DNA from 3 places in the Pradoshia sp. Z5_111 genome. Region 1 is predicted to be linked to each of the others. Evidence: riboswitches for the same ligand, from Rfam matches in the RefSeq annotation. Region 1 holds a riboswitch; each other region holds the start of a gene.
What was found. A riboswitch is a leader RNA that binds a small molecule or an ion and turns the genes downstream of it on or off. The one in region 1 is predicted to bind S-adenosylmethionine.
Positions count from the first base shown of each region.

Region 2: another riboswitch for S-adenosylmethionine. It lies ahead of AC4D4A_RS06535 (methionine ABC transporter ATP-binding protein); the one in region 1 lies ahead of metK (methionine adenosyltransferase).
Region 3: another riboswitch for S-adenosylmethionine. It lies ahead of AC4D4A_RS12030 (methionine biosynthesis PLP-dependent protein); the one in region 1 lies ahead of metK (methionine adenosyltransferase).

Region 1 is NZ_JBZCPQ010000006.1:28,271-32,286, forward strand. Features, by position in the region: gene pckA (phosphoenolpyruvate carboxykinase (ATP)) at 1-1,572, opposite strand, end outside; SAM riboswitch class I at 1,951-2,078, shown strand; gene metK (methionine adenosyltransferase) at 2,212-3,411, shown strand; gene asnB (asparagine synthase (glutamine-hydrolyzing)) at 3,609-4,016, shown strand, end outside.
Region 2 is NZ_JBZCPQ010000002.1:468,022-472,037, reverse strand. Features, by position in the region: gene AC4D4A_RS06540 (YrzE family protein) at 1-1,477, opposite strand, end outside; SAM riboswitch class I at 1,707-1,818, shown strand; gene AC4D4A_RS06535 (methionine ABC transporter ATP-binding protein) at 1,941-2,960, shown strand; gene AC4D4A_RS06530 (methionine ABC transporter permease) at 2,978-3,628, shown strand; gene AC4D4A_RS06525 (MetQ/NlpA family ABC transporter substrate-binding protein) at 3,649-4,016, shown strand, end outside.
Region 3 is NZ_JBZCPQ010000005.1:116,155-120,170, forward strand. Features, by position in the region: gene AC4D4A_RS12025 (M42 family metallopeptidase) at 1-1,008, opposite strand, end outside; SAM riboswitch class I at 1,142-1,246, shown strand; gene AC4D4A_RS12030 (methionine biosynthesis PLP-dependent protein) at 1,432-2,532, shown strand; gene AC4D4A_RS12035 (ABC transporter ATP-binding protein) at 2,663-3,448, shown strand; gene AC4D4A_RS12040 (ABC-2 family transporter permease) at 3,452-4,016, shown strand, end outside.

The sequences.
Region 1 (4,016 bases):
ACCTTTAGATTCAATTTCAGAACTAATATTCTTAAATTCCTTGAAATTTTCTCTGAATTTATTTGCAAGCTCATTTGCCTTTTTATAATAGGCTTCTGAATCCTTCCACGTTTTTTGAGGCTGTAAAACTTCATCCGGTACTCCGGGTACATGTAAGGGAATCGCTAAGCCGAATATTCTGTCTTGTACCGTTTCAATATTGGCTAGTTCTCCTTCTAATGCAGCTTGAATCATCAAACGTGTATAAGAAAGCTTCATTCGGCTGCCTGTTCCATATTCTCCTCCAGTCCAACCGGTGTTAACCAGATATACCTGAACTTGATGCTCCTCAATATTTTTGCCAAGCATCTCAGCATATTTTGTTGGATGTAATGGTAAGAACGGTGAACCGAAGCAGGTAGAAAACGTTGCCTGTGGTGAAGTAATTCCGAGTTCAGTTCCTGCCAATTTACTCGTATAACCGCTTAGGAAATGATACATTGCCTGTTCTTTTGTTAACTTGCTGATTGGAGGCAGAACACCAAAAGCATCAGCAGTTAAGAAGATGATGGTATTGGGATGGCCTGCTATACTTGGTGTGACGATATTCTGCATGGCTTCGATTGGGTAAGCTGCCCGGGTATTTTCAGTTAACATTCCATTATCATAGTCAGCAATTCTCGTATCTTCGTCTACAACTACATTCTCTAGTACAGAACCAAAGCGAATGGCATTAAAAATTTGAGGCTCTTTTTCCTCTGTGAGATTGATGCATTTTGCGTAACAGCCGCCTTCAATGTTAAATACCCCATCAGGAGACCAGCCATGTTCGTCATCACCTATTAGGCGGCGATTTGGATCGGCTGATAAAGTAGTCTTTCCAGTACCTGATAGGCCAAAGAAAAGAGCTACATCTCCCTCAAAACCTACATTTGCTGAACAATGCATAGAGAACACATTATTCTCAGGCAGCAGGTAATTCATGATTGAAAAAATGGATTTTTTCATTTCACCTGCATACTCAGTGCCTCCAATTAAGACCACTTTTTTTTCGAATGAAATGATGATAAACGTCTCAGAGTGTGTACCGTCCACAAGAGGGTTTGCTTTAAAACCTGGTGCTGAGATAATAGTAAACTCAGGCGAATGGTTTTCAAGCTCATCTTTAGTGGGGCGGATAAACAACTGATGTACAAATAAATTGTGCCAGGCATATTCATTGATTACTTGTATAGGAAGGCGGTAGTCTGTTGCAGCTCCAGCAAACCCATTAAATACAAATAATTCATCTCGTTTTTCGAGGTAATCGATAACTTTATCATATAATTTAGAAAATGCATCTTCAGATATTGCTTGATTGACGCTTCCCCAGGCTATTTTATCTTTAGTAGCAGCTTCCTCTACAATATATTTATCCTTTGGGGATCTGCCGGTATATTTACCTGTTTCAGCTTTAATAGCTCCAGTAGATGTGAGGATGCCCTCTTTTCTGGTTAATACTTTTTCAACTAGTTGTGGCACTGAAAGCTGAATGTGAATATTATCATGAGTAAGTAATTGTTTCAATTCATTGGAAACTCCTACACTGTTCATAAGGTATCATCCTTTTCCAGAATTTTGGTAAGTATATTATATGGAAATTAGTATAACACATTTAATTGATTTATCCATACTAATTGTGTTAATTTTCAAAACAATTGATTAATATAGTATATAAGAATAATTATTATTATTTTCCATAGTGAAAAAAACAGTGATATTAGTCAACCTTTATGGATAAATAACAATGTATATTTATTTGAATATTCGTAAATTAATTATATCAATATCATAATAGAAATGCGAATCTTAAGGTCGGAATGTGTTTCTTTTAGGAAAGGATGAAGCTTCAGGTCTATCTTAACAATATATTCCTGCTTATTTATTGACAGAAAATGATGGATAAGATATTATATACATTTGATATGGATACTCTTATCAAGACTCGGTGGAGAGACGAGCTCTATGAAGCCGGGGCAACCTGCAGTTTGATTCCTTTAATGGAAATCACGCAAAGGTGCTAACTTGATGCAAGGTTATAATGCCTTGAACGATGAGAGTGAAAGGCCGATTTCTGAGACTCAGACCTTTCCTCTTTTCTTTATAAAGGGGAAAGGTCTTTTTTCGTATAATCAGGAGATAATTAAAGATAATGAGTAGCCATAAACAGGGAAACTGAAGGAGGAAATATACATGTCTAATAAAAGACATTTGTTTACATCAGAATCTGTAACAGAAGGTCATCCGGATAAAATTTGCGATCAGGTTTCTGATGCCATTTTGGATGAAATATTAGCAAAGGATCCAAATGCAAGGGTAGCCTGCGAAACATCTGTTACCACTGGATTAGTTTTAGTAGCGGGAGAAATCACTACTTCTACGTATGTGGATATTCCAAAAATTGTACGTGACACAATCAAAGGGATTGGTTATACTCGTGCAAAATATGGTTTCGATGCAGAAACATGCGCTGTCTTAACCTCTATTGATGAACAATCTGCAGATATCGCCCAAGGTGTAGACCAAGCTTTGGAATCAAGAGAAGGCACGATGTCAGATGAAGAGATTGAAGCAATTGGGGCGGGAGATCAGGGTCTAATGTTCGGTTTTGCCTGCAACGAAACAGAAGAATTAATGCCTCTTCCTATTTCTCTTGCTCACCAATTATCTCGAAAGCTGGCTGAAGTTCGTAAACAAGATGTTCTGCCATACTTGCGTCCTGATGGAAAAACACAAGTCACAGTGGAATATGATGAAAACAAAAATCCGGTTAGAATTGATACAATCGTAATCTCTACTCAACATGACGCGGATACAACACTGGAGCAAATTAAGAAAGACTTAAAAGAACAAGTAATAAAACCGGTTGTTCCAGCTCACCTTATTGATGAACAAACTAAATATTTTATTAACCCAACGGGCCGTTTTGTTATCGGAGGTCCACAAGGGGATGCAGGCTTGACTGGCCGTAAAATTATCGTAGACACGTATGGTGGATATGCACGTCACGGTGGTGGAGCATTCTCTGGTAAAGATGCTACAAAGGTAGACCGTTCTGCTGCCTATGCAGCCAGATATGTAGCTAAAAATATTGTAGCAGCAGGTCTTGCAGATAAAGCAGAAGTTCAGCTGGCTTACGCGATTGGTGTAGCTCAGCCAGTATCTATATCCATTGATACGTTCGGTACAGGTAAAATTGAAGAGGAAAAATTAATTGAATTAGTACGTGCTAACTTTGATCTGCGCCCTGCAGGAATCATAAAAATGCTTGATTTAAGACGTCCGATTTATAAACAAACAGCAGCTTACGGACATTTTGGACGCAATGATTTAGATCTTCCTTGGGAGAAAACGGATAAAGTAGAAGTACTGCGTACGGAAGCTAACATCTAAGATAAACAGCATAAACATTTCTAGAAAGAGGGATAAGCCCTCTTTCTTTTTTTGTCTAAATATGGTAATATTAGGAAACTATGAAATCGGGTATAATGGATCGTATTTTGTCGGGACGCTAGCTTATATCTAAAATCTAATTCTTTGATATTTTTAAATGAAAAACAGTCGAAAGTAAAGGTAGTGAGTGAATAATAATGTGTGGATTTGTAGGATGTATGCATGATCACCAACAAGCGAATCAGGATTCAGAACTAATTAAAAGTATGAATGACTTGATTACGCATAGAGGGCCGGATGACGAGGGGTATTATATAGATGAACATATCCAGCTTGGTTTCAGAAGACTAAGCATCATTGATATTGAATGTGGACATCAGCCCTTAACGTATGAAAATGAACGCTATTGGATTGTTTTTAACGGAGAAATATACAACTACTTGGAATTGAAAGTAGTGCTTGAAAAGGAAGGCATGGCGTTTTCTACAAATTCAGATACTGAAGTAATCCTGGCGGCATTTGTTCAATATGGGGAAAAGGCAGTTGAAATGCTTCGTGGGATGTTTGGGTTTGTGATTTGGGATAAACAGGAGAAATCTGTTTTT
Region 2 (4,016 bases), on a different contig from region 1:
TCCCTTCAATTTTCTTCTCAACACTTGTAGAGGTGCCGTTAACCGTTCCGCCGCCTTTTTGAAGAGCAGTTTTGTATAGCTTTAAGGCTTCATTTGGTGTTGACCCGTATGCTGTTATTTCAGGATTGGCAGCAGATACGATGAAATAATTTTGTAGGAATCCATTTGAATCCAGTACTCCTGTTAACCAACTGGCTTCACCGTAAAAATTATAGATGATGGGCATTTTTCCTTCCCATTTCTTTTCTATAAATTTCTTCTCGATAATTTGCAGGGCGCCCTGTGAATCCATGTAGGATTCCTCCATATTACCTGTATAATAGACAGCTTTACCCGTCCTGGAATTTGTGAGCGCATAGCCGAGCATAGAATCGACGCCCTCTTTAGGACTCGTGAAATCAGTGAAATAATACATATCTCCATTTTCATCAAAGATCGGACTTACATTCGCCTCGGTACCCTCATCAGAAGGCAGTTTAACATCTGATTTTCCAAACAGGCTATTCCAATATCCATGAATATAATTTCCAAAGTAGCTGTTTTGTGTACTGACGACCTCTGGTGCAACCGAACCATCAATAAATTCAGGCGCTTCAGAAAGGGTATAAGAGTTGGACTTCCCAGTTTTGGCATCCATCACTACAACACCTTTTACCTGGAAGCCATTTCTGGCAGAGACAAAATCACCATAAGAACGAATATAAAATGGTGTGCCATTATCATCTACTTCAAGCTGTGAATCCCCATAGAATATGTAGGATGGGTACTGTAGACGAATACGGCGCTCTGTTTCTTTATTGAAGAATGCAGAAGGAGTGTAGATCATTTCTGCCTCAATAAATTTAGGGTTGGCTGATGAATCTGTGGCACTTAATATAAAGTATCCAGGAGTTTCTTTCCCTTTCAGCCATTTGAAGAATCCTGAAAATTCGACTGGAGCAATATAAACATACTCACCATTTACTTTTTGGATTTGCAAATTTCCTAATTCGTAGTAGCTCGTATTTGGTACCTGGCCAAATGCTTTTTTCATTTTATTGCGGGCGTATTGAGGAGGCACGCTGGCCGGCTTTTTATTTTCATCAAATGTTTGTATTTCTTCTTTGACGTCCATTTTGGCTATTGTATACTTTTCATCAGCATTAAACAGAAATGCTGTTAAAAAATAGAGGCCGACAAGCAAACTACCTGCAAATAAAATACCTTTAATAGTTCTCTCCATACCCGTAGCAATCATTGAACCCAATAGAGTTAGTATGATGACGTAAATCCAAAGAGAGGAGATAGTTTGATCCAAAAGGGTGAAGTAATAAAATAAAAATGCTCCAATTGTGATTAATGCAGCTAAACTGACAAAAACAAGTAGCCTAGTTTTCCCCTTCATGTGGATACGTAATTTTTCATTATTTTTGAATGGCACAAGAATAAGTGCCGATATAACCCCAATGATAATGGAATAGATGAAGATATTTCCCATAAAGTACCCCTCCTTATTTTTTTCATAATTTCCCTTAATATCCTATACGAATAACTGACCACAATGATTCATGAATTGGAAATATTCATGAATTTTAGTTGCTGTAACTTGATTTAGGGTATTCTTTATTATAAATCAAAAATATTTTAAATATTATAAATTATTATTGACATTGCTAAACAAGATAGGATATAGTTGGAAACATCAAATTTAATTGAATAGCAAGCGATTCTTATCGAGAGAAGTGGAGGGATTTGGCCCTATGATACTTCGGCAGCGGATTTTTACTATGGTAAAAATACTGTGCTAATTCCAACAAACATCTGTTTGAGAGATAAGAGGAAGCTTTAAGCGAACATATTTCTACTTGTCTTTTTATGTATATGTTCATACAAAGCCTCTTCTGTCTAATGACAGAAGGGGCTTTTTGCATTTCGAATTTTTTAGGCCTGGAGGAGAGAACATGATTGAGTTTCGAAACATAAAAAAGTCATATCAAGCAAATGGTCAAAGCGTAGATGCTCTGAGAGGCATTCATTTAACGGTTGAAAAAGGGGATATTTTTGGAGTGGTAGGATACAGCGGGGCCGGGAAAAGTACACTTTTGCGTTTAGTTAATATGCTTGAACGGCCTACTGAGGGGGAGGTCCTTGTGAATGGTAAATCGTTTGCCAGTCTCAAAGCAAAGGAATTAAGGGCAGAGAAAAAGAAAATCGGGATGATCTTTCAACATTTCAATTTACTTCAATCTAAGACGGTATTTGATAATGTAGCGATTCCATTGATACTATCCGGCGTTCGTAAAGAAACGATTCAAAATAGAGTTCGAGAATTACTGGAGTTCGTGGGGTTATCAGCTAAGGGTCGAAGTTACCCGGATGAATTGTCAGGGGGACAGAAGCAGAGGGTTGGAATTGCGAGAGCTCTGGCCACGAATCCATCTATCCTGCTATGTGACGAAGCTACATCGGCATTGGATCCGCAGACGACAAGGGATGTTTTAGAGCTATTGAAAAAAATAAACCGAGAATACAATATAACAATTTTGCTTATTACACATGAAATCTCGGTGATTAAAGAGATATGCAATAAGGTCGCTGTCATGGAAAATGGGAGGGTTGTTGAGCAGGGTCCTGTTCTTGATATTTTTTCCAAGCCAACCACTGAGGTTGCCAAGCGGTTTGTTAGAACAGTCATTCACGACGAGATTCCGCAGAGCTTTTTGAAATCCTTAAAGGAGAATAAACCAGCAGTTTGGAAACTTAATTTTTTGGGATCTTCGTCTGGCAAGCATCTACTTTCAACAGTGGCGAAAAGTTTTGATGTCCATTTAAGTGTTCTTTCTGCCAATATTTCTGAAATACAGGAAACCCCTTTTGGGAATTTAATCGTTGAGGTCATCGGTGAAACAGAAGAAATAAAGAAGGCGATCCAATACATAGAGAGTGAGGATGTGCTCTTGCAGGAGGTTAAGCTATCATGAATGAACAGTTTTTAGGAATGGAAATTACACTTGAACAGTTACTGATTGGATTCAGTGACACACTCTATATGGTTTTCTTCTCCTTACTATTCGCGGCCGTGATTGGATTGCCTTTAGGGATTTTACTCGTCATAACGAGAAAGGGTCACATTCTGGAGAATAAGTGGGTGTTTAATATATTGAACCCAATCATTAATATTTTACGCTCGGTTCCCTTCATTATTTTATTGGTGGCTTTGATTCCATTTACACGATTGGTTGTTGGTTCGGCGATTGGAACGAATGCCGCCATTGTACCGCTTGTATTTTATGCAGGTCCTTATATTGCCAGATTGGTTGAAAATTCATTATTGGAAGTTGATAAGGGAATTATTGAAGCAGCTCAGTCAATGGGCGCGACTGAATGGCAGATTATTTTTCGGTTTTTAATACCCGAGGGGCTTAGCTCTCTTGTTTTAACCTTTACAACAGCGACTATTGGACTGGTTGGAGCCTCAGCAATGGCAGGGGCTGTTGGTGCTGGAGGGGTTGGAGATCTCGCCCTCACCTATGGTTATCAGAGATTCGACACTAACACCATGATTGTAACTGTTGCAGCACTGGTGATCATTGTGCAGCTTTTACAATCCATAGGCAATATGCTCGCTAGAAAAATAAGAAGACGATGATAAAGAAGGGGATGGACAAAATGAAAAAACTATTTCTTACTATTTTAATAATTGCATGTACTGTCGTAACAGCAGCATGTGGGAGCGATTCAAAAGGCAGTGCAAAAGAGGGCAGCTCCACCATTAAGGTTGGAGTGAGCAGCGGGGACACAAGAATATGGGATTATATTGCTGATCTTGCTAAGGAGAAGGGGCTCAATATAGAGCTTGTAAAGTTCAGTGATTATATTTTGCCGAATACAGCTCTAAATGATGGCGAAGTGGACGCTAATGCATTCCAAACAATCTCTTATTTTGAAGAACAAGTGGAGGAGAGAAAGTTAGATCTTGAGCCACTCAGCTCTACTGTTATTGCGCCAATGGGGATCTATTCAAATAAGCATAAGGA
Region 3 (4,016 bases), on a different contig from region 1:
ATGAGCAGTATGTTCAATAGAACTGATATGGGTTCTTTCAAAAGCATGTGAAGCATCAATGCCAGGTCCAATTAATCCGTGTTTGATATCATAACCGGCACGGATGGCAGCAGAAGCATCAGAACCGTAGAAAGGATATATATCTACACGGTAATCAATCTTGTGCTGCTTTGCTAACGCGACTAAATGCTGACGAAGGCCATAATGATAGGGGCCGCTTGAATCTTTCGCACAAATGGAAACACTGTATTCATCCGTAGATTGTCCATCCCCAATGGCTCCCATATCTACAGCTAGGTATTCAACGGTTTCAGCAGGAATATTGGAGTTTCCGCCATAGCCAATTTCTTCGTTATTTGAAATTAAGAAATGAGTTGTATAGGGAAGAGTGATACCTTCTTCTTTTAGCTGTTTAATGATGTACATTAAAATGCCGACACTCGCTTTATCATCTAAATGACGGGATTTAATAAATCCATTGTCTGTCAATTCAACGCGTGGCTCGAAGGAAACAAAATCACCTACGGAAATACCCAAACCTTCTGTATCCGTCTTGCTTTTAGTCACAGCATCAATTCGAACTTCAATCGTTGCATCCTCGCGTTTAATATCCCCCATTTTCTGATAAACATGGACTGAGGTTTGGTTTAATAGTATTGTCCCTGTATACGTTTTCCCTTCAGAAGTATGGATTTTACAATATTCGCCCTCCACAGAATTCCAGCGAAATCCGCCGATCATTGATAATTTTAAACGTCCGCTTGGTTTGATTTCTTTCACCATAGCACCTAATGTGTCTACATGGGCTGTTAGAAAACGGTGCTTTGTATCATCCTGCCCCTTGATTGTTGCCAATAGGGCACCTTTATTTGTTTTTACTGCAGGTATTCCTTGAGATTGTAAAAACTTTGCTACATGATCAATCACTTCCGTTGTATAGCCGCTCGGACTTGGAATGGATACAAGGTTTTTTATGTACTGGAAAATTTCCTGACCATTGGCTTTCATGGTTTCGAATCACTCCTTTTTATGGATAGATTTATTATATACCTTTGTTAAAAAGTTGGACAATAAAGGCAGAAATAACTTGCTTTTTTAGCAGTGGGACTGTAAATTTATAGTTAAATAAATATTCTGAAAAATCTTATCAAGAGAGATGGAGGGACAGGCCCTGTGAAATCTCAGCAACCGCCAATATGGAAAGGTGCTAATTCCTGCAGGAAGAATCATTCCTGGCCGATAAGAAGGAGCTCATTTTAATGAAAAGTCTTCTTCTTGAAGACTTTTTTCGTTTATAAGCCTATTTTTCATTCACTGGCAAAATGAGCAGATTGAGGAAATTCGCAACATATGATGGTGTATAAGAGCCGGACGAAGGTAAATCAGAATAACTGTATTTTGGGGATTAATAAAGAGAGAGGAGTCATACATATGACAACAGTTAAAATTGAAACACTCTTAGCTCAAATAGGCAATCGAAGTGAAACACAAACAGGTACTGTTAATCCGCCAGTTTATTTTTCCACAGCCTATCGCCATAACGGAATAGGGGAATCAACAGGGTTTGATTACATAAGAACAGGGAACCCAACCAGAAAATTATTAGAGGAAGCAATTGCCGAGCTAGAGGGTGGTGAACAGGGATTTGCCTATAGTTCAGGCATGGCTGCCATTCACTCATTGCTATGCTTATTTTCTCCAGGCGATGAAATAGCCGTCTCTGCTGATCTTTATGGAGGGACCTACCGGTTATTTGAACAAATATGGAAGACATATGGCATCAAGTTTACCTATTGCCAAACATATGAAGATTTTGCTGAATCCATTACGGAAAATACGAAGGCCTTCTTTATAGAGACTCCGACAAATCCGCTTATGCAGGAAATGGATATTAAAGAAATTGCTCAATTGACCCAATCTAACAATCTACTGCTCATCGTAGATAATACGTTTTATACACCCATTTTACAAAGACCGATTGAGCAGGGAGCAGATATTGTTGTCCACAGTGCCACCAAATATTTAGCAGGACATAATGATGTGTTGGCAGGTTTAATTGTCTCAAAGAGTGCAGAGGTTGGTGCGCTTTTAGAGGAATATCAAAATGCCACAGGAGCCGTGCTGCCCCCATTTGACTCCTGGCTTGTGATGAGAGGAATGAAAACATTGAGCCTACGGATGAGGCAGCATGAGGAAAATGCTAAGAAAATCAGCAGATTTTTAAGAGAAAGAGAAGAAGTGACAGATGTCCTTTATCCTGGTAAAGGGGGGATGATATCGTTCCGGCTAAAATCAGAGGAATGGGTCAATCCATTTTTAAAAAGCCTTCAAATCATATCCTTTGCTGAAAGTCTGGGTGGAGTAGAAAGCTTAATGACATACCCTGCTACACAAACACATGCGGATATCCCTGAGGAAGTGCGGACACAAAATGGGGTCTGTAATTGTTTGCTGCGCTATTCTGTTGGGATTGAGCATGCAGATGATTTGATTGATGATCTTATTCAAGCTTTTGAATCATTATCGATTTAGGTTAACTTTACAGGCATTTAGGTGCATCATGAAGCATTCCAGAAGTAATACCTGAAAAGGATAAATCGGAAAATTATGTAAATTAAAGACCCGTTTTGTTATACTAAACCAAAATGGGTCTTTGGGGAGAATGAAAATGGCTGAACAGGTGATTTCTATTAGTAATCTTCAAATGCATTATGGGTCGAAAGAAGTTCTTCGAGGAATTAATCTTAATGTAAACAAGGGACAAATTATCGGATATATAGGTCCCAATGGGGCAGGAAAAACAACAACGGTTAAAATATTACTCGGACTCCTTACAGACTATACAGGCTCAGTGAAGATCTTTGATAAAGAGCTTTCTGAGGATAGGATCACCTATAAAAATAGAATTGGCTATGTGCCTGAATTGGCGGATTTATATGATGTATTGACTGCACGAGAATATTTGACTTTTATAGGCGAGCTATATGGTTTGTCTTATGAGCAGGCTGACCAGAAGGCTTTTAAATTAATGAGGCTATTAAACATTGAAGAAATGTATGATTCACGAATAAATAGTTATTCAAAAGGGATGAAGCAAAAGGTTCTGTTAATTTCAAGCCTTCTTCATAATCCAGATATTTTATTTTTAGATGAACCGTTAAGCGGCCTCGACGCAAATAGCGTTATGATCATCAAAGAATTACTGGGTCTGCTGGCAAGTGAGGGGAAAACTATTTTTTATTCCTCACATATCATGGATGTTGTCGAGAAAATTAGCAATCGAATTATTTTACTGCATGAAGGCAGAATAGTTGCAGATGGAAGCTTTGCAGAATTACAGGATGTTGGCAAGGAAGGAACTCTTGAAGAAATATTTAACCAGCTAACCGGTTTTACCCAACATCGTTCAATTGCCGAAGATATTGTATCTGTCGTCAAAGAGGATTAATAGATGAAAAAATTTATGAGTTTGCGTGTGTTGGATAGAGGACAGAAGCTATTTCAGTGGATGGGAATTGATTATCCGGTTATGAGAAGAATTCTTCAGGTTAAGCTTACAATGGACGCGAGAAGAGTTCCCACTTTGATGAATGATGAGTCTGGAAATACTGGTAAGGATTCAAATCAGTTTTTGAAATCCTTATGGGTTTATGCGCTTATGGGTCTAATCTTGATTCCTTTTATGATTATGGGTGAAAATTATTTTTTCCAAATGAGTCTATTGTTTGCTGTTTTTATGTTCTTTATCATGACATCTTTAATATCTGATTTTTCCCATGTGATGCTTGATATACGGGATCAGTCTATTTTATTGTCTAGACCGGTTGATGGGAGAACGGTCTCGGTGGCAAAGCTGATACATATTATTATTTACCTTGGCACAATAACCATTATATTTATTGCGCCTGCGTTGATTGCTGCTATTGTTACTCAAGGAATTGGCTTTAGTCTTTTATTTTTGCTGGTCATTATATTGATTGATATATGGATAGTCTTGCTTACTGCTTTAATCTACT